Regions from separate parts of the Sporomusa termitida genome, predicted to be linked through region 1. Evidence: riboswitches for the same ligand, from Rfam matches in the RefSeq annotation. Region 1 holds a riboswitch; each other region holds the start of a gene.
What was found. A riboswitch is a leader RNA that binds a small molecule or an ion and turns the genes downstream of it on or off. The one in region 1 is predicted to bind cobalamin.
Positions count from the first base shown of each region.

Region 2: another riboswitch for cobalamin. It lies ahead of cbiD (cobalt-precorrin-5B (C(1))-methyltransferase CbiD); the one in region 1 lies ahead of SPTER_RS10145 (MATE family efflux transporter).
Region 3: another riboswitch for cobalamin. It lies ahead of SPTER_RS01650 (TIM barrel protein); the one in region 1 lies ahead of SPTER_RS10145 (MATE family efflux transporter).
Region 4: another riboswitch for cobalamin. It lies ahead of SPTER_RS01640 (diguanylate cyclase domain-containing protein); the one in region 1 lies ahead of SPTER_RS10145 (MATE family efflux transporter).

Region 1 is NZ_CP036259.1:2,196,971-2,204,347, reverse strand. It holds gene SPTER_RS10155 (ABC transporter family protein) at 1-958, shown strand, start outside; gene SPTER_RS10150 (hypothetical protein) at 1,274-1,633, opposite strand; gene SPTER_RS24715 (hypothetical protein) at 2,005-2,169, shown strand; cobalamin riboswitch at 2,499-2,682, shown strand; gene SPTER_RS10145 (MATE family efflux transporter) at 2,801-4,150, shown strand; gene SPTER_RS10140 (GNAT family N-acetyltransferase) at 4,217-4,726, shown strand; gene SPTER_RS10135 (MATE family efflux transporter) at 5,016-6,356, shown strand; gene SPTER_RS24710 (hypothetical protein) at 6,389-6,535, opposite strand.
Region 2 is NZ_CP036259.1:1,835,040-1,842,416, forward strand. It holds gene SPTER_RS08270 (ChbG/HpnK family deacetylase) at 1-310, shown strand, start outside; gene ldhH (L-lactate dehydrogenase (quinone) large subunit LdhH) at 496-2,667, opposite strand; gene SPTER_RS08280 (LutC/YkgG family protein) at 2,667-3,272, opposite strand; cobalamin riboswitch at 3,479-3,702, shown strand; gene cbiD (cobalt-precorrin-5B (C(1))-methyltransferase CbiD) at 3,944-5,032, shown strand; gene cbiE (precorrin-6y C5,15-methyltransferase (decarboxylating) subunit CbiE) at 5,017-5,643, shown strand; gene cbiT (precorrin-6Y C5,15-methyltransferase (decarboxylating) subunit CbiT) at 5,640-6,221, shown strand; gene cobM (precorrin-4 C(11)-methyltransferase) at 6,266-7,030, shown strand; gene SPTER_RS08305 (cobalt-precorrin 5A hydrolase) at 7,034-7,377, shown strand, end outside.
Region 3 is NZ_CP036259.1:354,668-362,044, forward strand. It holds gene SPTER_RS01645 (sirohydrochlorin cobaltochelatase) at 1-655, shown strand, start outside; cobalamin riboswitch at 884-1,065, shown strand; gene SPTER_RS01650 (TIM barrel protein) at 1,560-2,534, shown strand; gene SPTER_RS01655 (ABC transporter substrate-binding protein) at 2,531-3,496, shown strand; gene cobN (cobaltochelatase subunit CobN) at 3,705-7,377, shown strand, end outside.
Region 4 is NZ_CP036259.1:346,471-353,847, reverse strand. It holds gene SPTER_RS01640 (diguanylate cyclase domain-containing protein) at 128-2,119, opposite strand; cobalamin riboswitch at 2,403-2,585, opposite strand; gene SPTER_RS01635 (class I SAM-dependent methyltransferase) at 2,931-3,788, shown strand; gene SPTER_RS01630 (DUF3842 family protein) at 3,891-4,313, opposite strand; gene SPTER_RS01625 (FmdE family protein) at 4,793-5,401, shown strand; gene SPTER_RS01620 (SAM-dependent methyltransferase) at 5,404-6,258, shown strand; gene SPTER_RS01615 (class I SAM-dependent methyltransferase) at 6,610-7,197, opposite strand.

The DNA.
Region 1 (7,377 bases):
TATTGTTTTTAACATAGGTATTCTTGGTTTTATTATTGATAAAAAGTTGATGCTTGCTTATGCCATAACGATTCCGTTAATTACTATTGCTGTTAAAAGTCTAAAACCGCTGGTAACTGCTTCCGCCAAACAGGCCCAAGCAGACCGAACAGCTATGATGCAATCATTGTTACCAGCCTGGGACTCCATTTTAATTGGCAATCAATTAAATATACATTTATGGAAAAATTATTTTATCGATAAACATAACAAAGCGAATACGTCAGCTTTGAAATCTGTACTTTTTAGTGAACTGACAACCGTAATTTCCATGTTTCTTGTCTTATTGCCGATAATTGGTACTTGGGTGTGGTTAATATATCAAAATATAGGAAATGAAGTATTCCTAAGTATGCTTATTGCTACATTTCCCCGGCAAGTTATAACCATTTTTCATGTGACTGCAATTGTAGCTTATGCATCGCGTTGGAATAGTTTAAAAACGCGGCTTGAGGGATTAAAATCAGCCTTGATTATTACCGAACCTATAAATGGTGGCACTATTTCCTGGAATCGGATTAAGGCTGAAAAAGACAATACGATTATTACTATTGCTTCTATGAATTCCATACAAGATATTACTCAAGACTTTAGTCCGGGAAGAATTACTCTACGAGGCGATAATGGTACAGGAAAATCGTCACTTCTGGCCCTGATTAAGGAACAGTTAAGCGAAAAAGCTGTCCTGTTACCGCCTCATTCTGATATGTTTTTTGAATTCAGTTCTAATAAAAACTTATCCACCGGCGAAAAAACCATAGAGTCATTAGATGAGATAAAAAGAAGCGGCAAGCTTCAACTACTATTGTTAGACGAGTGGGATGCAAATTTAGATAAAAATCATATTGTTAATATATCAGAAAAATTAAATGAACTCGCAAAAGAAATATGTATTATAGAAGTACGTCATCGAAGTTAGCCATAGGTGGGCACTAGGCTGTAGGCTAGGAAGATATAGCAATTGTGGTTTTGTCATGATGACACCACGCCAGGCAGAGAAGATTAAGCAACAATTGTGTGAAGTGTGAGGCCTGACCCCGGACACGGACTATTTATATCATCAACATGAACTGGAAGAGGATTGAACCGGAGAGCTGAACCAGCTTAAGGCTTCACACACGATGTGGAGCTTTTTTTATTTTTGGCAGTTTGGGCACACCATCGATTGGTTAATCTTCTTTATGAATGAATAGAAGCCGGTACTCTAGTATGACAGCCCCTGTACACGTAATTGCTATTTAGCTTTCTTGCTGGCGGCGACTTCCGCTTCCATCTGCAATTGGCGCATGACCAGGATGTTAATGGATTCTCCCTGGGTTGTCTGGGTGGCCATTATGGAGTCAGTTTTCTTGTCGATATGCGCCAGAAGATGATACACGTCCTGCTGCTGGACTTGTCCGTATTGTTCCACCTTGGCGTCAAGTGCAGCTATGTCGGTCTTTAATTCGGCTTTCGTCTCTTTCAATTCCTGGCGTAATCCCTCAACAGATGCCTTCGTATCCTGGCGTAGCTCCTCAAGGGCTGCGTTATTACTGCCTACCATTTTGATGAGCTGTTCCATCATGGATTGAATCTGATTTAACTGCTCGCTCACACCAAGTCCCTCCCGTAATGCCTTCAGTGACTTCATTATACCATGAGTCGCAGGCAATAGAAAGGCAGGTGTAGTGTCATGTCCGCTTTATTCTTGCTGGCGCCGGTAACTGAAATTCAGTTCAGCGGCTGATACCGTAAATGCTTTCACGGACAAAGGATAGGCTCGCTTGATATACTGATTGGCTCTATTGCTGGCGGCTGTGCTAAAGCCTGTGACAAACCCACACATTCATAGGGATTGGGCCGGTGCTGTTCCCTGCTTAGGAAGGCAGGCAGAGACTTTTTTCCCCGCGAAAAAATTTTAACTTTTTACAAACGGCTCTAATGCAATGTGAATATAATAAAATAACATAATATGGAGGTATTAAGATGGATATAGAAAAAATTAAAACTACGATTGATGATGTCGGCCGAAAAACCAAGGGGGCTGTAAATGGTTTCGCAGCTATTCATAATTTTGAAAGCTGGCAGGTATGGCTGGGGCTTGTGATTCTGATTGTTCTAACCTTATTGATTGCTTTAATACTTTGTTAAAGGTACAAAAAGGCAGGGGCCTGAAGCAGTTCTAGACAAATTTATGATAAAGTCAGGATAACTGCTTGTAGCTGCTAGAACAAGGTTTTTACGTTATATATAGGTATAGGCAGCTAGTTAATTTTTCTATGACTGTATGGCCACATACAGTCTTTTTTACATGATTAGAGCACTGGCTATATTTCCCCAAGTCATCAAGTCTCTTTGATCTGTCGGAAAATAGTTATGACTAATTGGCAGCGGAGCAGGCTCTTGACAAATTTAGCCTTTTTATGCAATACTTTTATACAAGTGTCTTACATAATTATATACATTATCTGCGCTGAAAACTCCATAACTACGATATAGGTGCCCGAGAGGGCTTAATAGGGAAGTCCGGTTGAAAGCCGGCGCGGTCCCGCCACTGTAATGGGAGAGCAATTCCAAGAAATGCCACTGAAACGTTTTGTTTTGGGAAGGTTTGGAGGAGCGATGATCCAGAGCCAGGAGAACTGCCTATATGTCAATCACCGTTATTACCTGCGAACGATAGGGAGGAGATTTGTGCAATAGTTTTTTTGTGCTTATTTTATCCCAAGGCAGTCAATGCATTGGGATATTTATTTGATTACACCGACAGTAAGGAGCACAAATGCAGGAAAAAACAACAACTGTGATTGGCCTGGCTGATCATAAAAACTTCATGGCTCTGGCCATACCGTTGACCATTGCCACACTAACCACACCGCTGCTGGGGGTCGTCGATACGGCAATTATGGGCAGGCTCCCGCAGGCCGCCTACATTGGTGGTGTTTCCATCGCGGTGCTTATTTTTAACACATTATACTGGGTTCTGGGTTTCTTACGTGTCAGCACTTCAGGGTTTAGTGCCCAAGCCAGCGGCAGCGGAGATAAACAGGCGATTACGCTGGCATTGTTAAGGCCGCTGCTGATTGCTATTGGCCTCGGGCTGGTGATTGTTGCTCTGCAGTGGCCGATAAAGCAGATCTCATTTACCCTGCTGGCGCCGAATGAGACAGTGGGCGAGATTGCCGCCGCCTATTATCATATCCGCATCTGGAGCGCGCCGTTTACGCTGGGCAATTATGTCATTGTCGGCTGGCTGATGGGAATGGCGAAAGTAAAACTTTCGCTTGCTTTGCAGGTTTTTATGAATGTGCTGAATATGGTGCTGGCAATATTGTTTGTCGCCGGCTTCGGCTGGGCGGCCGGGGGGGTAGCGGCGGCAACGCTGATTGCCGAGATTGCGGCTTTTCTGCTGAGTGCAGCCATTTTATTACAAAGCAGGGCTATTACACTGGCGAAGCTTTCAGTAAAAATGATTGTTGATCCGGCGGCATTGATCCACATGATGAAAGTAAACCGGGATTTGTTTATCAGAACAGCCTGTCTGCTGACTGTTTACAATTGCCTGGCGGCTTACGGCCTGCGGTACGGGGACACCATTCTGGCGGCCAATGCCGTTTTATTGCAGCTGCATTTTGTGATGGCCTACTTCCTGAGCGGATTTGCCAATGCCGGTACTGTTATGGTAGGTCAGGCAATTGGCGAGAAAAATGAGGCGCTATATGGCAAAACCGTTAAGCTGACAGCCATCTGGGGCGGCGCTACCGCAGTTGTATTGGCAGCAATGATAGTAATGTTTAGAATTCCTCTGATTCAAATGTTTACCACCCTGGCTGATGTCCAGCAGGTCGCATTGCAATATAGTTTCTGGCTAGCCCTGTTTCCCCTGGCCGCTTTCTGGGGGCTGGAGCTGTACGGGGTTTTTGTGGGGGCAACGGCGGCGGCGCCGGTCCGTAATTCACTGGTATATTCTTTGATCACTTATTTCATCTGCCTGTGGCTGGCCGTTCCCACCCTGGGCAACCATGGCATTTGGCTGGCGTTTATCGTATTCAGTCTGGGCCGCTCGCTTTTCCTGTGGGCTTATCTGCCAGGACTGAACAGGAGAATTGCCCAATTGACGGCTAAAGCCTAACAAGGCGGGCAGCCGTAGACCTGCAAAAAGAATGTAACGGCTAAACACTTATAGGGAGGTATTTGCTTGACTACGCAGAATTTAGTAATCCGTCCCATTCGGTCTGAAGACATAGCATCTGTACAGGACTTTTTGTTAAAGCAGCTGCGGGATTTATTCCACCAGGAAGGTCAGGTGGCCATTACTGACGATGTCTGGGGACTGGGAAAAACCTACCTTGAACCGGAAAACTGCAACATGTGGGCGGTATTTACACCAGCGGGAACTGTTGTCGGTTCGGCAGCGATTTGTGCTTACAATGACAGAATCGAGTTGCTCAAGGGCCGCTACCATCTGCCCGCAACCGCCGAAGTGGGACGCTGCTACATTGACGCCGGTTTAAGACGCCAGGGAATTGGTTCAAAGCTTGTCGGACTAATGACTGACTTTTGCCGGCAGCACGGGTATAAAATGCTGTATCTGCATACCCATCACTTTTTGCCCGGAGGCTTTAACTTTTGGCAGAAACAGGGGTTTGAAATTATCCTTGATCAAGGCGGCAGTTTTGAGATTGTACATATGGAAAAACGATTATAACCGACAAGCGCAAAATACAGGCCTGTATTAACCAGGAAAATGCTTTGCTTATTATCTGTAAGAGGGCATTTTTATGGTTTTTCCGCTTACCGTTAGCTTGTGCCAGGTAAGGGCAGCAGCGGCTAACGGTAAGCCGTATTTCTTATCTGTAATCCTGAAGGGCAGGATAATTTTTTTAATTAAAATATCCCCCGTGGGGGGATATGGCTGAAAGCCAAAGTCTGAACCCAGGCGTTTAACCCAGTAAGTCTGGACTGGGATGATACTATGAAGGCCGGGAGATTTGCAAATGCCTAATTCGGTCAGTAGCGAAACATGGAAAGAGAAAGTCCGGGTAGTATTGACATTGGCTGTGCCAACTGTAATCGAAAATTTTTTATTAAATATTGTTGGGTTTGTTGATACCCTGTTTGTTGCTAAAATCGGCTTGCAGGAAGTTGCCGCCGTGGGCGTGACCAATGCCATCGTAGCCATTTATATTGCGGTATTTATGGCGATGGGAATAGGGTCCTCCTCACTGATTGCCCGCTGCCTCGGGGCCGGAGATATCGGCAAGGCCAAAGCCATCGCCAGACAATCAACCTGGCTTGCTATTTTATTAGGTTTGTTTTTTGGTGTTGTCACATTAGTATTTGCTGAACCTTTGCTTCGCTATATGGGAACTGAGCCTGAGGTTCTGCAGGTGGGAATAAAGTATTTTCAGATTGTGGCCATCCCGTCTGTGCTGATTTCCCTGATGACGATATTGGGCAGTATACTACGCAGCGCCAGTGATACGACATCCCCAATGAAGGTCGGCCTGTGGGTAAATTTGCTGCATATCATTTTAGCATATCTGTTGATCTTTGGTAGCGGCGACTGGCAGGGCTGGGGAATTGCCGGGGCCGCCTGGGCTACAACGATTGCGCGGCTGGCTGGCGTATTGGCACTTTATTTTTATATTCAAAAGTCAAAAATAGCTTTTACTTTAGCCCAGGGCTGGGCAGGTCAGTTTACCCGGCCATTATTGCAGATATCCGGCCCTGCTGTTACAGAGAGGCTGATTATGCGGTTAGGGCAGTTATTTTATGCCGGTTTGATTGTACGGCTGGGAACAGATGCTTATTCGTCCTTTATTTTTGGCGGAATTATCTCTCAGTTTGCCTTTCTGCCAGGCTACGGAATTGCTGTGGCGGCAACAACAATTGTCGGCAATCAGGTTGGTGCTAACCGTAAAAATGACGCTTATCATTACGGAATCGTCATCATGGGTGTTGCCGCCGTCTTTATGGGGATTGTTGGCATTCTCTATTTTGCTTTTGCGGCTATGGCGGGACCGTTGTTTACGAATGAGCAAAAGGTAATCGATATGGTGACCATCGGGCTGCGGATTGATGCCTTTGCCCAGCCGTTTACAGCCGTAAGTCTGGTTATAGCGGGAGCACTGCAGGGGGCAGGTGATACGAAAAGTCCGATGTACAGCACGATTGCCGGCATCTGGATCATTCGCGTCATCGGCATTTATGTACTCTGCTTTACTTTCGACTGGGGCATTGCCGGCGTGTGGCTGGTAAATCTGATTGATTATGTGCTGCGCTCTGGGTTTCTGTTTTATAGATTTAAAAAGCTGATGTTACATAAAAAAGGCTGACTACCTGTCAGCCTAATCACTACCGGTACTATTTACAGCTTTGCTGGTTTACTTGCCTTACGAATCGCAATTAAGGCCTGATTAATAATTTCTTCAACCTGACGTTTGTTTAATCCTAAGGGGCGAACCATATTTTTAACTTCACTTCTAAATTTTTGTTCATCAAAATCAATAATCAAATTATCACCACCCTTACAATACCGGTTACTTTATTATACGGATTATGTAGAAAGGAGGTGACCCGCCGTCGGCAAACCCTTAACAAATAATTAATCCCTACTTAACAAATAAAAGCAACGCAACATGTATAATGAAATCAAACTTGTTGCGCTAACCGGCACCGCCGGCAGAGCAAGGAAGTTTATATAGTATCCATGGCCAAAGGCCATAACCGAGTGGCCGAGTGTGTCACCGGTGCGAGCCGTTTCCTGTGCGCGGGGGCGGCTCTTTTATTTTCCGCCAGAATTATACTACCTATATATTCCAATGGACTGCATTGCTTTTCTTCTATATAATATATATAAAGTATTATGGCTTTCCCCTAGAAAGGAAAATACCTATGAAACCTAAATGGCACGTGGCAAATCTGCCAACAAACCTGCTGCGCTTTTGCAAAATTGCCTTATATAGAAACAAGGAGATTGAAATTGCCGGCTGCGAGGTGACTCAGATCCGAATCAGCAGGCCTTGATTGATTATCAACTCAATAAATCCCCAATAATTATGATTGGCAGCAGGCAGGGTTACATGCCGGCTGCCTTTTCGTATTTTTTTACTGTTTCTTGAGATGATAATCTTGAGAGGTGATTACGTGAATTATTATTTTGTTGGGATTTTGTTAACGATTTATATTATTCTGCTGGTGCTATGGTATAAAGAAAAGCATTAGATGGTTTTTAAATATCATTCAGTATACAATCGGATACTATACTACAGAAAAGTGCGTACTTGCTTATTTATGCATAAATGATTATTATTATAGCAGAATCATTCGGCCGTTATGGAATACGGTAAAAGCTAA
Region 2 (7,377 bases), 360 kb from region 1:
TCTCAGTATTTTGGCCGGTCTGGCCCGGCTGAAGGCCCGGCGCGCGCGCCTGGCTGTCCCTGACCATTTTTTCGGCATGCTGGCCGGCGGCAGCATGGAAGAGAGATTGTTTATGAAAATCATTAACAGTTTGCCTGGCGGCAGCAGTGAGATTATGCTTCACCCCGGCCTGGATAATGAGATATTAAATCCTGTTTTTTCCTGGGATTATCACTGGCAGCAGGAATTAGCCGCAGTAACCAGCCCGCGGCTTGCTGACTGCTTTAGGAGCAGCAGTATTTCCCTGGTGTCCTTTGCCGGTCTGGATTAAGGAAAAGGCGACCGGGAACTATATATACTGGTAGGTAAGCCGCCGCTGTATTAGTGGCTGGCAGCGGCGGTCCGAGCCGCGTGAGGGAGCCGGTGTAGCCGTCAACTTTATAGGATTGGATTAAGCAAGTAAGGAGCCTTCCTGGGGGAAGACTCCTTTTTGTGGTGGGCTCAGAAGATAACCTTTTAATCCTTTACATTCTCAGCTAAGACTTCTGCTACATGCTTGATTTTTACAGCCGGCAGCTGTTTGTCAAGGCCGCCCTGAATCTGCATCATGCAGGCCGGGCAGGCAACGGCAATCACCTCGGCGTCACTGGCCTTGATGTTGGCAAGCTTTTGCTTAAGGATCGGCATTGACAGCTCGCTGTATTTGACCCCGAACGCGCCGGCCATGCCGCAGCATTTGTCGCAGTCTTTCATTTCCACCAGTTCATAGCCTGGGGCGGCTGCCAGCAGCTGCCGCGGTTCAGTGTAAATACCGAGCCCCCGTTTCATATGGCACGAGTCATGGTAGGTCACTTTTTTATGACCGGCTGTTTTCGTTAACCGGCCGGCTTTTTGGTATTCCCCGGCGACAAAGCTGGTGAACTCACAGACTTTATGGCCGATTTTCTCAGCCCGTACCTGCCATTCCGGCTCATCGGCAAATAATTCGGCATAGGTTTGATGCCAGGTCTCGGCACAGGTCGGGCAGGCCGAGAGAATGGTGTCGGCATTGGCTGCTTCAAAGACCTCAATGTTCTTGCGGGCAATTCGTTTGGCTGTTTCCCGGTCGCCCATACCCAGGACCGGTTTACCGCAGCAGCTTTGCTCCTCGGGAAACACAATCTCCATGTTCAGGTTCTGGAGCACCTTATACACGGCTTCACCGGTTTCCGGAAAAATAAAATCAATGTTGCAGCCGCTGAAAAAAGCAATCCGTTTGGCCGGTTTATCTATTGTTTTTGTTACTTTGGCCACCCGGTCACGGAAGGGAGAATCAGCGACCGCCGGCAGGCTGCGGTCTTTGGCCATGCCGGCCAGAAACAGAGGCAGATGGCGGATTAAGCGGCCGGACTGGAAGGGTTTCTGCCCAATGGCGGCCAGGCGCAGCAGGGTGTGAAAAACCTTGCGGTTGGCGAGGACGTTCTCAAATACCGCTTTAACGCCGAACGGCAGCCCATGTTCCCGGACGGCTTTAGCCCGGAGCTCCTCGATGAGATGGGGGATGTCAATCTTGCCGGGGCATATCTCGACACATTTGCGGCAGCCGATACATAACTCATTGATTTTTTCAAAGTCCCCCATGCTGTTGAGGAAGGCCGTCAGGATGGCGCCGATGCCGCCGGCATAAATGTGACCGTACACATGGCCGCCTACCAGCGTATATACAGGACAAACGTTCAGGCACGAGGCACAGCGGACGCATTGGTAGATTTCTTTGAATTTGTCATCACGGGCTGCTTTTAAGCGGCCATTATCAAAAAGGATTATATGAAGCTCCTTTTCCTGTTCAACCCATTTGCCAGCCTGTTTAACCATTACCGGGGTAACGCCTGAAGTCATGGTCATATAGCTGGTCATCAACTGGCCGGTGGCGTTGCGCGGCAGGGTGCGCAGGATTGGTGCGGCGTCTTTGATTGTGGGGATCAGCTTTTCATAACCAATGATAACAACATGAATACGGGGCAGGGTAGTTACCAGGCGGGCATTGCCTTCATTGGTTACCAGGCCGATAGCCCCATTTTCGGCGATGCCGAAGTTTGCCCCGGAAATGCCCATATCGGCCTGAAGGAATTCACTTCTGAGGGCTGTACGGGCTGCCTGGACCATAAAGGGAATATCAGTGGGAATTTCCTGTTTCAGTTCCCGGGAAAAATAATCGGCAATCTGCTCCCGGTTTAAATGGATGGCCGGCATGACCATATGGGAGGGCTTGTGGCCGGCCAGGGAGATAATCCACTCGCCCAGGTCGGTTTCCTTTACATGCAGTCCGGCCGCCTCCAGGTCATGGTTAAGGTGAATCTCCTCGGAGGCCATGGATTTGGATTTGACAATCCGCTTTACGTTTTTTTCCTGACAGAGATTGATAAGATATTTTTTCAGGGCCTCACCATCATGGGCCCGGAATACTTTGGCGCCGCGGCTGGTTGCTTCGGCTTCAAATTTAGCAGCCAGGTTGTCAATGTCGGCAACAGTCCCCATCTTCATTTGCCGGACCTGCTCACGGAGGGCTTCGACATCGGCTACATTCTCATAAGCCTTGGCCCGGGAGACGGGGTAGGCCTCGGCAAAACGGCCTAAGGCGCCGCGCAATACATCATCGTTCAGTTTCTCTTCTATTTCATTTTTTATATTCCGGTTGTTCGTATTCATTAATAATTACCTCCGTTAACTTCTTCATCAACGGCAATAATGATAAAACGGCTGGGACCATGTACGCCGATTGTCAGCACGCGTTCAATGTCGGCAGTGCGGCTGGGACCGGTAATGAAACTAATATAACCACGGTCATATACCCTGGAGATTACCTCCATGGCTTCCGTTACGCCAGGCACAACATGACCACTGTTCATAAAAACAACATGAACAGGAGGCAGCATGGAGACCAGGCGGCTTTCAAAGGCCATGGCATCCTGGCAGACGCTGCCTGATTCAGCGATGGCAAATTCCACCGCCGAGATGCCAATGTCAGCGCTCTCCGCATGCTCGGCAATGTCGGCCTGGTCGGTGTACAGAGCAACACCAAGTCCGGCCAGGGCGGCATTGATGCCGGCTGCCTGCTGCAGCGGGCTGTTAACAGCTACAATCTTGCGGGCATTAGTGTACTTTACAAGGCTGGTAACGACTTCAGTAGCGTCGGCCGCTGTTTTGACCCGGAAAACCTCAGCGGCTGCATTTTTGGCTCTTGCTTCAAACTCTGAGAACAGGCTGAAGCCGTCGGCATAGGCTGTAAGCGCTGGTTGCCAATGCTCACTCACTTTTTTCAAACTCTCCACTCCCCCATAATTAAGATTAAATATTTGGTATGATGGTCTGACCAGTGTAACATTCCGCATTAGTATAAAAAAATCCTGTTTGAATTCGCAAAAAATTGCATAATTTTTGTAATTAAGAGGCTAACTATTAAAATTCATAATTATTCGACCGACCGGCAGGAAAAATACTTAACAATAGGGAATTAATCTAAAATAATAATTTGATAGGTGTAGGGAACGGGTGCTTCACGCTTAATAGGGAAGTCCGGTGCAATACCGGCACGGTCCCGCCACTGTATTGGGGATGCTGCTTAATTTGTGCCACTGGGAAACCGGGAAGGCGAGTAGTCCGTCAAGTCTAGCTTGGGCTTGGTGGACTACTAAGGTCGCGATGAACCAGAGTCAGAAGACCTGCCTGTTCCGGCACATGCCGCTATATTTCATCTCCCTCAAAACCAAGGATAGTTTGCGCAGCTTTTCCCGCCCTGCTGCGTTGTCGCCGCCTTACCTATGGCCGATATGCAAGGCCCGTGCAAACGATTCCACGGTTTTAAAAAGATGAAGTACTGGGACCTACGGAAGATAGGCAGGTGTGGGTACAATAATCAGGCAAAAAAAATCTTGTTTGGTATTTACCCCCTGCTCAAGGGGGTTTTTTATTGTCTGACAAACCGATGCGCAAGGGGATTACTACAGGAACCTGTGCGGCTGCCGCCGCTAAAGCTGCGATAATGGCCTGGAAAGGGCAGCCTGTGGCCGCAGTTGAGGTAATTTCACCGCAGGGGGTGGCGCTGGTAGCGCCAGTGGCCGGCAGCTATGCAATTGCCGGCGGTGGTACGGCCTGGGTTATTAAAGACGCCGGTGATGACCCGGATATTACCAACGGGGTAAAAATTGTAGCTGAAATTATGATAAGCGGTGAGCCAGGCGTAATGATTAAAGCCGGTGAAGGAGTCGGGACAGTGACCAAGCCGGGGCTAGCGATGCCTGTGGGTGAGCCGGCGGTGAATCCCGGGCCGCGGGCTATGATTAGCCGGGCTGTTGAGGAGTGCCTGCCGCCGGGCATGGGCGCGGTCGTGACGATCTCTGTACCCGGCGGGGAAAAACTGGCTACCAGAACGCTGAATCCAATCCTCGGGATTGTTGGCGGTTTATCCATTATCGGCACTACCGGTATTGTTGAACCGATGTCAGAAGAAGCGTTTAAGAATTCGCTTGTGCCGCAAATCAGTGTGGTACAGGCCTTGGGATATAATGAGATCGTATTTGCCCCGGGAAAAATTGGCCAGGATATCGCAATCAACCGCTATGGTATCCCGGCCGCCGCTGTTGTTCAGACCAGCAACTTTATCGGGCATATGCTGGAGCATGCCGTTAAATATGGCATGCGCCGGGTGCTTTTATTCGGTCATCTCGGAAAAATAGTCAAAGTATCGGCTGGCATATTTCATACCCATAACCGGATGGCTGACGCCAGACTGGAAACGCTGGCCGCCTATCTGGCCGCCGGCGGCGCGCCTCAGGCCGCAGTTGAGGAGGTTTTGGCCTCCACTACGACCGAGGCTGTCATGCCGATTATTGCCCGTTATGATATGACGGCTGTGTACAAGGTGTTGGCTGAGCGGGCCAGTGCCCGGGCCGAGCGGTATGTGTTCGGCGATTTGGCCGTGGGGACAGTGATTGTCACACTGAAGGGCGAGATACTGGGGCTTGATCAGACAGCCAGGGAAATTGGAGGCCATTTAGGATGGAACATCAGATAGTAGTTGTGGGCATTGGCCCTGGTTCGCCTGATTATGTGCTGCCTATCGCGAGCCGGATTATTGCCGGGGCGAAGGTTTTGGTGGGCAGTCAGCGGGCGCTTGACACATTTGGCTCAGCCAACCAGGTTAGCCGGATTATAGATAAAGATATTCAGGGCGTGCTTGACTTTATCGGGCAGCAGCTTACTTGTCAGGATGTAATTGTGCTGGTGTCGGGAGATCCCGGGTTTTACAGTATGCTGACTGCGCTCAGGAGCCGGTTCGCGCCTGCGCGTATCCGGGTTATCCCCGGCATCAGCTCGGTGCAGCTGGCGTTTGCCCGTCTTGCCGAAGTCTGGCAGGATGCGGCCTTGCTTAGTATGCATGGCCGCAAGGCGGCTGATGAGCTGCTTAAATTCAGGCCGGGCTATAAACTGGGTATTTTAACCGATCCTCAGCATAATCCTGGCCATATTGCCCGCATTTTGTTAGCGCAGGGGTGGCCGGAAACGGCGTGTGTCTGGCTGTGCACCAATTTGTCTTATGATAATGAAGAGGTAGCGGCGCTGACTTTAGCCGAGACGGTGGCTACACCCGGTTTTGAACATAGTGTAATGGTGGTGAAGGCATGAACCATAAGCTGGGAATTCCCGACAGCGAGTTTATCCGGGGCGGTATCCCGATGACCAAGCAGGAAATCAGGATATTGACCCTGGCGAAAGCGGGGATTGGTGCTGCTGATACTGTTATTGACATTGGTGCCGGTACCGGCTCTTTGTCAGTCGAGGCGGCTTTGCTGGCCAGCCGGGGCCGGGTAATTGCCATTGAGCGGGAACCGGAAGGTGTTGATCTAATTAAGGTTAATGCCGCTAAATTTCAGGCTGCCAATGTTGAAGTCATATTAGGTGCTGCCCCGGAAGCGCTGGCCGGGCTGCCGGCGGCTGACGTAATTTTAATTGGCGGCAGCGGCGGCAGGCTGCCTGAGATTCTCAGCGGTGCCGACCGTTTGCTTAAGCCGGGCGGCAGAATAATTATAACGGCGGTTACGGTGGAGACGTTAGCAGCTGCCCTTGGCAGCATGCGGCAACGGACTGAGTACAATGTTGAAGCCTGCTGTATTCAGGTTACCCGTCTCCAGCAGGCTGGTGCCAGCAATATGTTTAAAGCACTTAATCCGATTTATATAATTGCCTGTGGTAAAAACGGGTAGCTGTCGAAGCAATGAACAGGGAAGAAGAAGGGAGCACAAGTGAAATGAATGTATTTTTTGTAGGAGCCGGACCGGGCGACCCTGAGCTCATAACCGTGAAAGGGCAGCGTCTTTTAGGTCAGGCGGATATTATTATCTATGCCGGTTCGCTGGTAAACCCGGCGCTGTTATCGTTGGCCAAAAATGGGGCTGTGATTTATAATAGCGCTTCCATGACCCTGGCTGAAGTTATTGCCGTGATGACGGCGGGGGTTAAGGACAACAAGCTGGTGGTCAGGCTTCATACCGGTGACCCCAGCATCTATGGCGCCATCCAGGAACAAATGGATGCGCTGGCGGCCCAAAATATTACCTTTGAGGTTATACCGGGGGTGAGTTCCTTCCTGGCCACAGCGGCGGCCTTAAAACAGGAATATACCCTGCCCGATGTCTCACAAACGGTGATTATTACCCGCCTGGAGGGCCGTACACCTGTTCCGGAAAAAGAGAAATTAGCGGCCCTGGCCAGCCATGAAGCAACGATGTGTATCTTTTTGAGTGTTCATATGCTGGATGATGTGGTTAAAGAGCTTGTCGACGGCGGTTATGCCTGCGAAACGCCTGTGGCTATCGTCCAGAAGGCTTCCTGGCCTGATCAGAAAATCTTTCGCGGCACTTTGGCCACGATTGCGCAAGTTGCCCGGGAGAGCGGTATTGACCGTACGGCCATGATTGTTGTGGGTAAGGTTTTACATACCGATTATGCTTTGTCCCGCTTGTATGCTCCTGAATTTGGCCATATGTTCAGGCCGGCACAGGAGGGGCGGTAGGTTGTGAAGCTAGCAGTCATTTCTGTGACTAATAAAGGGGCCGAACTGGCCGGTCGTTTAGCGCCATGCCTGGGATCTGATGTTGATTTATATGTTAAGGCCGGGCGTAATCCGATCAATTCACCGCACTCCTATCAGTCCTTAAGTGATTTGGTTCATGAAATATTTCCCCGGTACGAAGGGTTTATCTTTATCATGGCGACAGGTATTGTTGTGCGGGTTATTGCCCCGTTCGTCCAGGACAAACGGATTGATCCGGCTGTCGTGGTTATGGATGATGGCGGCAACTTTGTCATTAGTCTGTTATCAGGTCATATTGGCGGTGCGAACGATTTAACCCGGCTGAT
Region 3 (7,377 bases), 1.8 Mb from region 1:
TGATACTGAGAAACAAGCGCTTGACCGCCTCAAAGCCGAAGGCTTTACTGAAGTTATTGTACAACCTATGCAAATTACCGCCGGTGAAGAATATGAGCTGATTAAAAGTGCGGTGGCCCATGCGCAAGCGGCTAAAACCTTTGAAAAGCTTACAATTGGCAGACCCCTGCTTTACTATATGGGCCAGGAAGACACCACCGATGATTATCAGGCAGTAGTCGAAGCATTAGCAACCCAATACCCGAAACTTAAGAAGAATGAAGCTGTCCTGCTGCTGGGCCACGGCGGGCTCCACCCTGCCACTGCTACCTATCCTGCCCTGCAGGAAAAACTACAGGATGCAGGCTATAAAAATGTATATGTTTATACTGTAGAAGGCTATCCTACCCTGGAAGGTACGATTGACAAGCTGAAAGCCAATAAAGTCAAAAAAGTAACCCTGATGCCGTTAATGCTGGTAGCCGGCGATCATGCCGTCAATGATATGGCCGGTGACGAAAGTGATTCCCACAAAACTCAGCTTATTGCCGCCGGTATTAAAGTTGACACCTATATCCATGGCTTAGGCGAAAATGAAAAAATCCAGGATATCTATGTTCAACATATAAAAGATGCGATTGATGAACTTAATAATCCTGAAGCTAAAAACCATTAAAAACAGGCAAACTGTAAAAACACATCTCCAATGTTTTTTGGAGATGTGTTTTGCTTTGCATATAAAAAGCAGCATAAATAATACAAGCAGGTTATTGTCTTCCTGATGCAAGCAAAAAAGAAAAAAATATCTGAAAATTACGGATTGTTGGAATATATGCAAAATCCCGCGGAAACTATTGACAAGCTTCTTACTGTTCGATAAACTAAAATCGAACCTGTTTTGTAATTTAATACTGTTGAGTTGGGTGCCCAATGGGCTTAATAGGGAAGACCGGTGAGAAACCGGCGCGGTCCCGCCACTGTAACGGGGAGCAAGCTTAAGATATGCCACTGGGGATAAGATTCCCGGGAAGGTTTAAGCAAGCGATGAGCCGGAGCCAGGAGAACTGCCTAGCTGACAATCGCCGTTAGAGACCCACGAGGTATGGGGAGGGGATTACAGTTAAGCGCGTATCTTCTCGGGTATACTCAAGAAGTTAGCGATCTGCTGAATTCACTCCTGGTATTAAGTACCAGGATTTTTTTATTGCCATATTGTAGCTATACCCCCGTAGGCCCTGACCATGCGGGGGACGGTTTAAGGAGGGAAATGAAGTGTCACAATATGTTCCAGCTAATTGGCCGGTTGACAAACTTAATTGGTCAGCGCGAGGTTGTTACAGGTTATCGGACTGTGTACCTAGTGGTAATACTTCCATCCTGAAAACATATGAAACATTGACGTTAAACAGAGCGCAGAGCAAAAGTGTGCGGTTGCCCTTATCAGCGGGTAAGGGCTGAGTCTAAGTCATATGCTTACCGGCTTACGCCATCGAGTAGCTAAAAAATAAAAGCTTTAGAGGCAGATGCCAACCTTTCGCAGGCGGCATCTTTCTTCTTCCGGCACAGTAAAGGATGTACATATGCTACAGCTTGTAAATTTGTCAAACTATACGACTGATAATGATCTCATCAACAATAATGGGGAATGTCTGCAGAGATTTTTGCATTGTCACCATTTAGACGGCATTGAGATGATGTTTTGCGGGCCGTTGGATGAAACTCTCCATAAAAAAGAATGGATCCATGGCGTTCATCTCCGCTTCTGGCCCTGGTGGCTCGATTTTTGGCGTGGCGATCAGTGTGCATTATTAAAGCAGTTTGGCAATGAGGCTGCTATCAGGGACTGTTATGGCGGTATAACCAGGGAAGAGTGGCTTACTGTTTACCGGGAGAACATTATGGCCGCCAAGCAGGCGGGAGCTAAGTATGTTGTGTTCCATGTCAGTCATGCCCGCATCTCCGAATTGTTTACCTGGAAATTTCATGCCTCCGACCGGGAGGTAATTGAAGCAACGGTAGAGGTTATTAACGCACTCCACAGCTCGATACCTGCAGATATGACCCTGTTGTTTGAAAATCTGTGGTGGCCGGGGCTAACCTTGCAGAGCAAGGAACTGACAGCGTATCTGCTGGAGGGCGTAGCTCACCGGAATGTTGGCATTATGCTGGATACGGGGCACCTGATGAATACCAATCCGGCCTTACGAACCCAGGCCGAGGGCATTGACTACATTCTTAGAACAATATCCCGGCTCGGCAGCTACAGCCAGTATATTAAGGGGATTCATCTGCATCACTCCTTGTCGGGCGAATATATCAGGGAAAGTCAAAACAGGCGGCAGCACCAGGAGCAATATTCAATGACTGAACTTATGCATCATGTACTTAAGATTGATGAGCATCTACCGTTTAGTGTGCCCGAAGCAGGGCGCATTGTGGATTATATACAGCCTGACTACCTGGTACATGAGTTTATGAAAAATACAATGAGTGAATGGATTGAGAAAATTAACTGCCAGCAACAGGCATTAAGCAGGGTGAGGTCAGATATATGAGATATTTTCAGATAATCAAACCGATCGTATTTTTACTCTGCCTATTGCTTTTGTGCGCAGGCTGTGCTAATCAGCAGAGACCCCAGGCCGAGCCGTCGGCGGCCGGCTATGAGGTAAGAGACGGCCAGGGAAATGTACTGAAATTGCGGGGGAAACCCCAGCGGATTATATCTTTGTCGGTCAGTACCGATGAAATTCTGCTGGGCCTGGTACCGTCAGGGCGGATTGCCGCCCTGACTTATCTGGCAGATGACGGCGGCCTGTCCAATATTACCGAACAGGCTAAGGCCGTACCGGCGAGAATACGGGCTAACCCGGAAGTTGTCATTGCCCTGCAGCCTGATCTCGTGATTGTGCCGGACTGGCAGCCGCTAGAGTTTGTGCAGACAGTCCGGGATGCAGGTTTTCCCGTCTATATTTATCAATGGCCTAATTCCATTGAAGAAATCAAAAACGTAATTTTGGAGATTGCCCGGGCGGTCGGCGAACCGGAGGCGGGAGCGAAGCTGGTTGCCGATATGGACAATACGCTGGCCGAGGTTGTTGACAGGGTCAGGCCGATACCTGACAGCCAAAGGCCGGTGGTGGTCCGTTTTTCCCTGATGGGTGGCAGTGACGGTAAAGGCACGACTTTTGACGATATCTGCCAGTATGCCGGCGTGAAAAACGGGGCCGCCCTTGCCGGGCTGGGGATGAATGATATATTGTCCAAGGAACAGCTGGTCAAGGTGAATCCTGACATACTGTTAATGCCAACCTGGGATTACACCGGCAAAACCGATATGGCGCAATTTGCCGCCGATATCCAGAATGATCCGGCCCTGCAGTCGGTTAAGGCCATTCGCCGGCAGCAGCTTGTCTCAATACCTGAACGGTATTTGGTTTGTACATCGCAGTACATAGTTTGGGGTGTAAAAAACCTGGCCAGCTATGCCTATCCTCAATATTTCCCTGAGAAGTAACGTAGTGGTCCGCCTACATTGAAAGCGTAAAATAATTCACGGGAATTTTTTCGCAAGACGAGGCGGAGGAGGCGCACATATCGGACATATGTAAGCCGACGACAACGAAGTATGGCGGAAAAAGGCCCATGAAGTAATTATGATTTCAGTGTAGGCGGACCAGTAGTGCCGACAAGGGAAAATGCAAGCAGCAGTGGGGGAAAACCATATGGGAAACATAATATTTTTAACGAATATTGACCGCCAACACAGCATGCTGGTAAAGGCAAGCCGCCGGCTGCAAGAAGCAGGCCGGCTAGCCAGCAACATCGACATTGTTTTTCTTAACGACAGTATGGTATGGGGACCGGAATGGCAGCAGCGCTTCCGTGTCTGTGACGTCGTGCTGTTTTCCTGGATGGGGATGGGGCGGGATACGCACTTTTTGCAAAAGGCCGGCGATTTCCTGCGGCAAAAAGGGATAACCCATACTATGCTGGCAACTGAACCTCAGCCCGAAGACACTCTTTACGGCGTAACAGCGGCGGAACGGGAACAGCTGCGCCGGTATTTAGTCTATAGCGGCCTCGATAATTATTGTAATTTCTGTTTGTACCTGAGCAGCCGCTATGGCCGGGATACCTGCGAATTCCAACAGCCGCAGCCACTGGTATGGAACGGTATTTTTCATCCCCGGGCCGCCGGCATATATACGGATGTTGCCGAATACCGGCAGCACCATTGCCAGGCAGGCCGCCCGACGATAGGCCTGTTGTTTCCGCGGGATGAATGGATATGGGCCGATCTGGCGTACCCAACAGCGCTTATTGATGAGATTGAGGCCCGGGGCATGAATGTAATCGCCGCGTTCAGCCACTGGGCGCGCAGTGCTGAGTTTGGCGCTCAGGGGATCGATGACGCTTTCAAAAGCTATTTTTATGATGATGGGTTGCCCGGCATTGATGTGCTGATTAATACATTTAAGTTTTCCTTGACGGTCGGCCGGCCGGTGGAGCCGGATTTTTTACAACAGCTGGGAGTGCCGGTTTTGCAGGCCTATGCCCTATTGCGCTCCCCGGCAGAGTGGGACCGGAGTAGTGAGGGTCTGACCCCCATGGAGATATCCTGCAGTATTGCCTTGCCGGAATTCGACGGGGTTATTCACTCTCTGCCTGTGGCCGGTAAAACACAGGCAGCCGATGGAATGACCAGCTACGAAACTATGCCTGAACGCATCAGTCAGGTTGTGCGTAAAGCCGGCAAGTGGGCTAACCTGCGCCGCAAGCCCAATCGGGAGAAAAAAATTGCCGTTATTTTTCATAATTACCCGGCTACTAATGCCAATATCGGCAGTGCGCAAGGCCTGGACTCACCTGCCAGTATCCGGCTGCTGCTGGAACGGATGGCCCAGCAGGGATACAAGGTGGATCATATTCCCGACGACAGCAGGGCGCTTATGGAGGAATTGCTGGCGGTGGCCACCAATGACCGGCGCTTTCTGACGGATAGCCGGATTGCCCGGGCGGCGGGCAAGGTAACCACCGGGCAATACCGGGAATGGTTTCAGGGCTTGGAGCCTGGGACCCGGACGCAGCTAACCGAAGACTGGGGCCAGGCTCCGGGCGATGTTTTCCATTATGAAGGCCAGCTGCTTGTTCCGGGCCTGCTTAACGGCAATATTTTTATTACCGTACAGCCGCCGCGCGGCTTCAGTGAGGACCCGGGCAAGCTGTATCATTCGCCGGACTGTGCGCCCACCCATCACTATTTGGCGTATTATTACTGGCTGCGGGATATCTGGCAGGCCGACGCGGTTGTCCATGTCGGCACCCATGGCACCCTCGAGTGGCTGCCCGGCAAAGCGGCCGGGCTTGCGCGGACCTGTTACCCGGATCTGGCTATCGGCGATTTACCGAATATTTATCCTTTCCTCATTACTATCGTCGGTGAAGGTATCCAGGCTAAACGGCGCGGCGCCGCCTGCCTGATTGGTCACCTGACGCCGCCGGTGAGTCAGGCCGGCACTTATGATGAACTGGCTGAGCTGGAGAAGCTGCTTGATGAATATTGCCACTTTCAGCAGAACCAGCCGGCCAATGCGGAAGTGGTTGCCGGCCAGATCAGGGAGCAGGTTATTGCCGCCAATCTGGCAGCAGATGTCAGTCAACAGCCGGATGAGGCTTTCGGCAAATACAGCCAGCGTCTGCATGTCTATCTCACCGACCTCAAAAATATGCAGATCAGGGTAGGCTTGCATGTTCTGGGCTGTCCGCCCCAGTCGGATTCACTGCCGGAATACCTGCTGGCTCTTACCCGGCTGGCCAACGGGACCGTACCATCCCTAACGGAAACCGTGGCGGCGATTCACGGCTATGACTATTACGAGCTGCTTGCGCATAGCGGCAAACTGGTGTCTGACGGCAGCAAAACCTATGGCGCGCTGGCCGCTGAGATTTGGCAGCAGTGCCGCGAGGCTGTCGGCCGGCTGGAGGAGCATGATTTTGAACCCGCTGCGGCCGAGGCGGTAGTAAACCTTGCCTGGGCTGCCGGGGCCGGACCAGAGGCTAAAGACCGGCTGCGGCAGATAGCCCGGTATATCTGCACGGTATTAATACCAAACCTCTATAAGACAGAACAGGAGCTTACTAACCTGCTGGCGGCGCTGGGGGATCGTTTCGTCGAGCCGGGGCCGGCCGGGGCGCCCACAAGCGGAATGGCCGATATTTTGCCGACTGGGCGCAATTTCTTCGGGGTCGACCCGCGAACCCTGCCCACGGCGGCAGCCTGGGAACTGGGAAAAATGCTGGGAGACAGTGTTATTGAGCGGTTTATTGCCGAGGAAGGCCGTTATCCGGAGAATATTGGCATGGTCTTTTGGAGTGGGGCCAATATGCGCAGCCATGGCCAGTGTATTGCCGAATTCCTGTATTTGCTGGGGGTGCGGCCGGTATGGCAGCGAGGCAGCCGGCGGGTTGCCGGGCTGGAAGCCATCCCCCTGGACGAGCTAAAGCGGCCGCGGCTTGACGTTACGGCCCGGATCGGCGGTTTATTCCGCGATTCCATGCCGATGGCGGTTAAATGGATGGATAAGGCGGTTAGTCTGGTCGCCGGCCTGGAAGAAAGCAGCGAACTGAATTTTGTCCGTAAGCATGTATTGGCCGATGCCCGGCTGATCAGTGAACAGGGTCTTGACAGCCAGACGGCCTGGGAACAGGCCTGTTACCGGCTGTTTGGCTGTCCGCCGGGCAGTTATGGCGCCGGTGTCAGTCATTTGTTAGAGGAAAAGAACTGGGAAACTGTCGATGACCTGGCAAGGGTGTATGTACGCTGGGGCGCGCATGCTTACGGTGCCAAAGCCGGCGGCGTTTTCGTGCCTGAACTTTTCAGCCGGCGGCTGGGCTCACTTGATGTTACGGTCAAAAATGAAGATAACCGGGAAGTCCATATGCTTAATTCCGATGATTTTAATTCCTATCATGGCGGCATGATTGCGGCTGTCCGCAGCCTGAAAGGGAAGGCTCCCCGCTCGTACTGCGGCGACAGTTCCAACCGGCAGCAGGTGATGCTGCGGAGCCTTGATGAGGAATTCAAGCGTCTGTTTCGCGGCGAGGTTATGAATCCCAAATATATTGAAGGTATGAAACAGCACGGCTATAAAGGGGCTGCCGATCTGGCCGGGGTTGTGGCCCATTGCTATGAATGGGATGCTACCAGTGGGGTTATGGCCGACTGGATGTACCAGGGACTGGCGCAAAAATATGCGCTTGACGCACCGATGCGCGCGTGGATGCGCTCTGTCAATCCCTGGGCTTTGCAGCGGATTGCGGAAAAATTGCTGGAAGCGGCGCAGCGTGGTTTGTGGCAGGCTGACGAACAGACAAAACGTCAGCTGCAGCAAATTT
Region 4 (7,377 bases), 1.9 Mb from region 1:
ATTAGCATAACACCTCAAGAAATGATTGTCAATCCTTAAAAAATGATTGTCTGCAATTATCACTCTATTCTAAATTTATCATGCGGCAGCATCCGCCACTAAAGGCCTGTTATGCCAAATCGATCCATCATTTTACATCCAGCGACTTATAATAAAGACGCTTACTTTCATACATGCGTTTATCAGCCTCCTGAATCAGGCATTCCAGACTGACTTCGCTGCTCGCGGCGGCGCCAATGCTGACACTGAGAGTCAAATCAGCATACACATTAGCAACAATGCCCGGTTGCCACCATTTGCTATTGCGTTGTATCCGCTTAATAATAATCTGTGCTTCCGGGAGAGAAACCCCCGGCAGCAGCACAACAATCTCATCACCACCATAGCGAAAAGCGCGGTCGTCACTGCTGATACTATTTTTCACAACCTGAGCAGCAGCCTTAATTAACATATCACCGGCCACATGCCCATATTGGTCATTGACAAGCTTTAGGCCATTAATGTCAATCATCAGCAGTGTAACCGGCGCCGGCTGCTCTGCGGCCTGCCGGCACTGCTCTGCAAAAAACCGGTCAAAGGAATGGCGGTTCAGTAAGCCTGTCAATTTATCATACTCGGCCAGGTACTGGACTTCCTCGTGCAGGCGGGCATTCCTAATCGCAATCGCAGTCTGGCTGGCCAGTGCTTCCAGAAGCTCCAGCCGTTCCTGCGACTCCTCACCCGGACTGGTTCTTTCAATATATAATATCCCCAGTAAATCACGCCGGTAGATAAGCGGGACATAATATTTTGCCAGCTTGCCCTGTTCATCAGCAGCCATGACTGTCCGCAAAGTACTGTAAACCTGGTTTGCCGCCTCACGGTAACCCTCCTGGCCTTCAATCGGCTCACTGCGGCTGTACTCATGCGTATGCATAGCCGGGATACCGTCGTTGGTTTCACTTGATAAATAAATTTCGGCCTTGTTAACCACCATCGTCTTTCTTATAATCCTCAGGATGCCGTCAATGATCTCGGCAATACTTAACGAGGAGGTGATGATCTGGGCTGCCTGATACAAGGCGGCCTGCCTTTCCAGGGCGGCATTCAGACTGCGGGCCACTTTCTCCCGCTCGGTCACATCAATTGTGACCAAAACAGTGCCGATAAACTTACCACTGGCATCCGTTACCCGTGAATACCGGTTCTCAATAAACCGCCCATTACGGCCCATTAGGCGATACCATGCCTTTTTTTTACCAGCCCGCAGCTGCCCCAGCTTGTCCTCGAGAATTTTTCGCCGGTGCTGGGGATAACTGTCTAAAAAGTTTTTACCTAATAAAGTACCTTCAGGCAATTGCCGTATCTGCTCTGCACAGGCATTACAAAATACAACTGTATTGTTTTTATCCAAACAAATGACCCCTAAATTTGCTATATTCTCCAGGTAATGCCCAACACTGCCGGCAGATAAAACCAGCTGCTGCTTTTCCTGTCTCGCTGCCTGGCCGGCGCCCATCCTGCCGGCAGCAAACATAGCCGGTTCTAATGCCAAAAAGGCTTTTACCAGAGCCCGGTCGAACTGACTGTCAGCCGCCCGTTCCAGCTCACCCATAGCTTCATGCCAGCTTCTTACCTGCTGATAATTCTGGATTGTCGTCATAACATCAACGGCTTCGGCAATATGAATGATCCTGGCTGGCAAGGGGATTTCCAAGGCTTTGAGTTTATTGGGGTAGCCATTGCCATCATAACGCTCGTGATGGTGCAGTACCCCGGCAATAAGCTCCCGCAGCTCTTTGGATCGCAGCAGCATCTGGCTGCCATAGACCGGATGGCGCTCCATTTCATTCCGGTCATACGGATCATAAGTACCCTGTTTATATAAAACCTTGATCGGTACATTTATTTTACCAATATCATGCAGCAACGCCATTGCACCAATATTCACAATCTCAGTATCACGGCAGCCGGTCGCTTGGGCCAGCCTAACCGCATAATATGCCACCCTTTGCGAGTGGTTAAATACAAAATTAAACTGATGGGATAAGATGGACAGATAGAAATTAAAATCTTCCCGTTGTCCCCACTCTTGATAAACGCACTTTAATAGTCCGTTGTCCTGTGTGGTAAAACTCATCTTCGCACACACCGCCTTATTATGTTAGCTGTATTTACAAAGCATACCGGATGTTTTTCCCGCTTCGGTACATTGATAAACAGGCAGCACAACTGATGAATCAAGCTGGCAGCTTGTATTTTCCCAAACAAAAAACTCCCGCTGCTTAAGCCGGGAATAGTAATAACAGTTTGCCAAAACAAAACTCCTGGTACCTCATTATACCAGGAGTGAATTCAAGCGACGCAATGAGTCTGTAACCAAGCGCCTACTGTAATCCCCTCCCCATACCTCGTGGGTAAAAACGGTGATTGTCAGCTAGGCAGTTCTCCTGGCTCCGGATCATAGCTTGCTTAAACCTTCCCAAGACCAATTATCCCAGTGGTATATCTTAAGCTTGCTCCCCGTTACAGTGGCGGGACCGCGCCGGTTTCTAACCGGACTTCCCTATTAAGCCCCGCAGGGCACCCAACTCGCCGTATGTAATTAAGTTGATGACAATTTTAGTATAAGCTTTATTGTAAATAGTGTCAACAACTTAGCCTATTGCGTAATTGCTGGTAATTTACTGTTTTATTTTATTGTTTTCAGCATACAAGCAATGCTATTGCTAATTGACAATTACTGCAAAACAATTTATATTTAAACTAGTAGCTTGAATCATGAAGATTCAAACACTCCGGTATGAAACCTAAGGGATAATTCCTTGGACTTCATGCTTTTTTTACATTATCAGAAAGTTTATCCCCTGTCTGATAATATTCAGAGCCTAAGGCTTCTGCCGGCGCCTAAAGGACTTTATTAATTTACATAGCAGGAAGGATGACAAGCCATGTGCAATACCAAGTTTTGGACTGAGGCCTGGCAGGAAGCGCGTGAGAGTTCCCATCAGGCCCCAAGTTATGGCAACAAACAAGGCTGGCAGCAGTTTTGGAATGATTTTGCCGAGCAGTACGCCCTGCGCAACCGCCAAAGCCGGCCGATATATAATGCAATTATTGACGGCTTAGTTGCCGACGGTGTAATAACCCCGGCCAGCACAGTACTGGACATAGGCTGCGGAGCCGGTACCTTTACCTTGCCGCTGGCCGCCAGGGCCAAACAGGCAACAGGGTTGGATACAGCTGCACAAATGCTGTCTGTCCTGCAGTCCGAGGCCGCTCACGACAGGATTTCCGACCGGATTACGGCCCTCCAGGCCGACTGGCTGGACCTGCCGGCCGAACCTGCTTATGATGTGGTGTTTGCCGCCAACACTACCGCTATTAACGATTATGACAGCTTAATGAAAATGAATGAACTGTCCCGCGGTACCTGCTGCCTGATCGGCTTTGCCGGCACCTATCACATCAAAGTGCGGACACTGTTATGGGAGCACCTGATCGGCACACCGCCTGAGCAAACGGCGTTTGATATCCAATACCCGTTTAATATCCTGTATCAGGACCGGTATCTGCCTAATATTAAATTTTACAGCTACCGCCAGCGCTACCGGGAGACACTGGCTTTTATGATTGAATATTACACCAGTTATTTCAAGCTGTTTGGTCTGGACAGCCCGGAGACGTCAGCTAAAATTACTGAATTCCTGGCTAACCGGTCAGTGGAAGATTACTGCACCGAACTGATTAACTCGACTATCGGCGTGCTGTGGTGGCGGGCTGACCGCAAGACCACAGTACTGGAATAACAGGCTCAGCTGAATGGCAGCAGCTCCAAACACACAAACAACCCGGCACACAACCGGGTTGTTCTTCTTTACATGATTAGTTACTAAGTTGGCGTTACAAGGCTACCAGGTCTTGCCTAGAACAAGCTCGGTTACCCTGGCAATTGCCTCTTTAATAGAAACCACCAGCGGCCGGCTTTCAAGGCCAACGATATCGAAATGGCTTTGATTTACCGGCACCAATACCTTATGCGCATCACAAGAGGCAATTACTTCGGCAATTTTGGGGGTGATCTCCCCCATTAAGGAATTAGGAATTATAATACCAATCGGACCTACTACAATATTTGCCTTGCGGATTGAAACGACCACGGCATTTTCACCGGTAGCGCCACGCATCGCTCCGGCCCGTACCATATTATTGGTCGCCAGTGCATTTGTCCCCAAAGCAATAATATCTGCTTTTTGACCCAGCTGTGACGTAAGCTGGGTCACCAACTGCACACCAAGCCCCCCGCCCATACCATCAATAACTGCAATTACCATACAGACCCTACCACCTTCCACAAAAATGGACGATTGATTATTAATTCGGCAATAAATTGAAAATTCCTTCGTTATTACCGGGAACCACTACCGCTATTATACCCCTCAAAGTAAATTAACCATCAAGACAACTGCAACAAGCAGAGCCTTCATGGCTGTTTAAAAAATCTATAGAAGATAAAAGTATTGCCGAGCCCAGATAAACTGCCGCATTCTACGGCAAACGATAATTTCAACTATCGTTTAATATCTTGAATTGTACCAAATTTCACTAATTGTGTCAATTAATTATGCAAAAAATCTGCAAAATATTTGGTTATAAAAAACAGCTCCGCATTTGACAGTATTGGACAAATAACTGATAATATAGTTAATTTGCACTAAAAAATTTAAAGTAAGGTACAAATCTTATCGTGCCCGGTAAATTACCGGGCCAATCCTTACTCTGGATCCAGAACATTGCCGAGGAGGAAGAGAAAATGACTAACCGAGCTGCCGACTACCAGAAGGCTGTTGAATTCCACGGCCATTGCTGCCCAGGACTTACCATTGGCTATCTGGCTGCCAAAGCCGCCCTTGAGCGCCTTAATGTAACCCGGGCCAATGACGAGGAGCTTGTCGCAATTGTTGAGTCTGACGGCTGCGGCATTGATGCTGTTCAAGTGCTGCTGGGCTGCACCATTGGCAAAGGCAACCTTATTTACAAAGACCATGGCAAACAGGCCTATACGATCGGCAACCGCCAGACAGGTAAAGCCGTACGGGTTGCGGTGACCGGTGAAAGCAGCCCCCTGTCCCCGGAGCAGGAAAGCCTTAAAAACACAGTGTTTAGTGGCCAGGCCACAATCGAGCAGGAGACTGCCTGGCAAAAAATCCAGGAAAAACGAATTGCTCAGCTGTTGGTTACCCCCTTGGCAGACCTGTTTAAGATTACGGATGTTGAGCTTACACTGCCGCCAGAGGCCAAAATCTTTAACTCTGTCATCTGTGCGTATTGTGGTGAAAAAGTTATGGAAGCCCGGGCCCGTTTAAAAAACGGTAAAATCGCTTGTTTAGCCTGTACCGAAGAATACAGCCGGGGATGGTAAATTTGGACAGTCAGCTTGCGGACGAGCCGTTAAATAATGTCCGGTTTTGGGATAGAGCCTGGCAAAACGCCAATAAAAAGGCTGGTCGGCGCCCGCCTGACCCTAAGCTGTGGCAGGAATATTGGAACAGCTTTTCCAGCCGCTATGCCGAACATAATGAAACCAGCAAAACAGTCCACCAAGACATCATTGCCAGGTTGGTTGCCCACGGGACAATTAAACCAGGCGATACACTGTTGGATATTGGCTGTGGTCCCGGCACCTACGCCCTGCCGCTGGCAGCATATGATGTTAAAGTCACCGGCCTTGATACCTCCCCGGGTATGCTGGCAGCCTTGTCCGGCCAGGCAGGAAAAGCCGGTCTGGAGAAAAACATCACTCCTTTGCTGGCCGACTGGCAGGACATTGCCCCGAGTCCGGCCTATGACATAACCTTTGCCGCTAAGAGCCCGGCTATTAATAACTATGACAGCCTGATGAAAATGACGAAAGTAGCCCGCAGAGTCTGCTGCCTGATCGGCTTTGCCGGTAAACATGATATTAGCTTACGCCGTCTCTTATGGGAAAAACTCTTGCAGGAGCCGGCACCGGGGCCATCCTTTGATATCATCTATCCGCTTAACATCCTGTATCAGGAAGGCTACCGCCCCAACCTGACCTTCACCACTTACGGTCAAACCACGCAGGAACCGCTTCCCTATCTGATTGATCACTATATCAGTTATTTTAGCGTACTGGGCGTTACCGGCGCTGAGACCGAAAACACGATTCGCACTATCCTTGCAAGCATCGCTATTGATGGTTATTGTGCCGAAACATCGGAAACAACTGTTGGTATTATGTGGTGGCAGGTATAAGCTCTGCACATTTATTGGACTCTTGTTGCTACATTTCCCGGGAAATGACATTAATCGACCGTAAGACTTACTCTTATTCTGGTCAAAATACTTTTCGCAGCTAAATACGGATAAGGGCTGGCATTATTCTACAGATACTTCTCAGCTTACCTCCCTTTTCCTCCGGAACAATGCCAGCAAAAGCTGTGATTAATCGCCAGTCCTATTCACAAATGCGGCTATTGCAGTAACCACAGTTGATAATGTGCTAATTTTCCTCGTAAAGATACAACGGCAAAATGAGCTTATTTTGCCGTTTACAAAATCATTCGCTATATGCTTAGGCTATCAAAAGCATATCGCAAGAAACCTCTATGTTTTCCGGGCCTTGATAAAATAGCAATCACTGTCATCAATCCTGCATATTACCTCGTACCCAGCCCCGGTCAGCCATTGGCTTACCGTCTCCCCGCAGGCCAGACGGTCTTCTTTTACCGCGGCGCTGGCCTGATGAACGGCATTTACCTGCTGGCGCGACAGATCATGCATGATCGTCAGCATACCCCCGCTGTTAAGTGCATTACGAATATGCTGCAAAAACAGGGACTTGTTTTTAACATGCGGAAAAAAATTAAAACAAATCACATGATCAAATCCAGGCGCCGTTGAAAAATTCATGATATCGGCAACAACAAACTCAATATTCCTCAGGGCCGCATATTTAGTTTTGGCCTGCTGCAGCATATTGGCAGAAAAATCGACAGCTGTAATTTGCCCCTCATTGCCAACAACCTTGTGAATATACGGCAACAATACACCAGTCCCGCTGCCGGCATCAAGCACTCTGGATCCCGGCGCTATCCCGATCAGCTCCACCAGTTTGCCGATCTTACCGGCATCGGCTGCCCGTGTTGCATCCCACTGACCGGCAATGCGGTCGAAAAAAAGTTCATCCCCCATTGCTTTTCACCTGCCTCACAGGGTACTACTTAACCCGAAGTTTTCATTAACCGCAATTCCTCTTCCAGCCTGACTATACCTTACTGTTTTGAGCCAGACTGATATAACAGGAACGGCCTTTTGTTCGGCCCCCACCTTATAACTTCTGCCCTCTCCCGGTTTCACAGCCCTGTGATAACC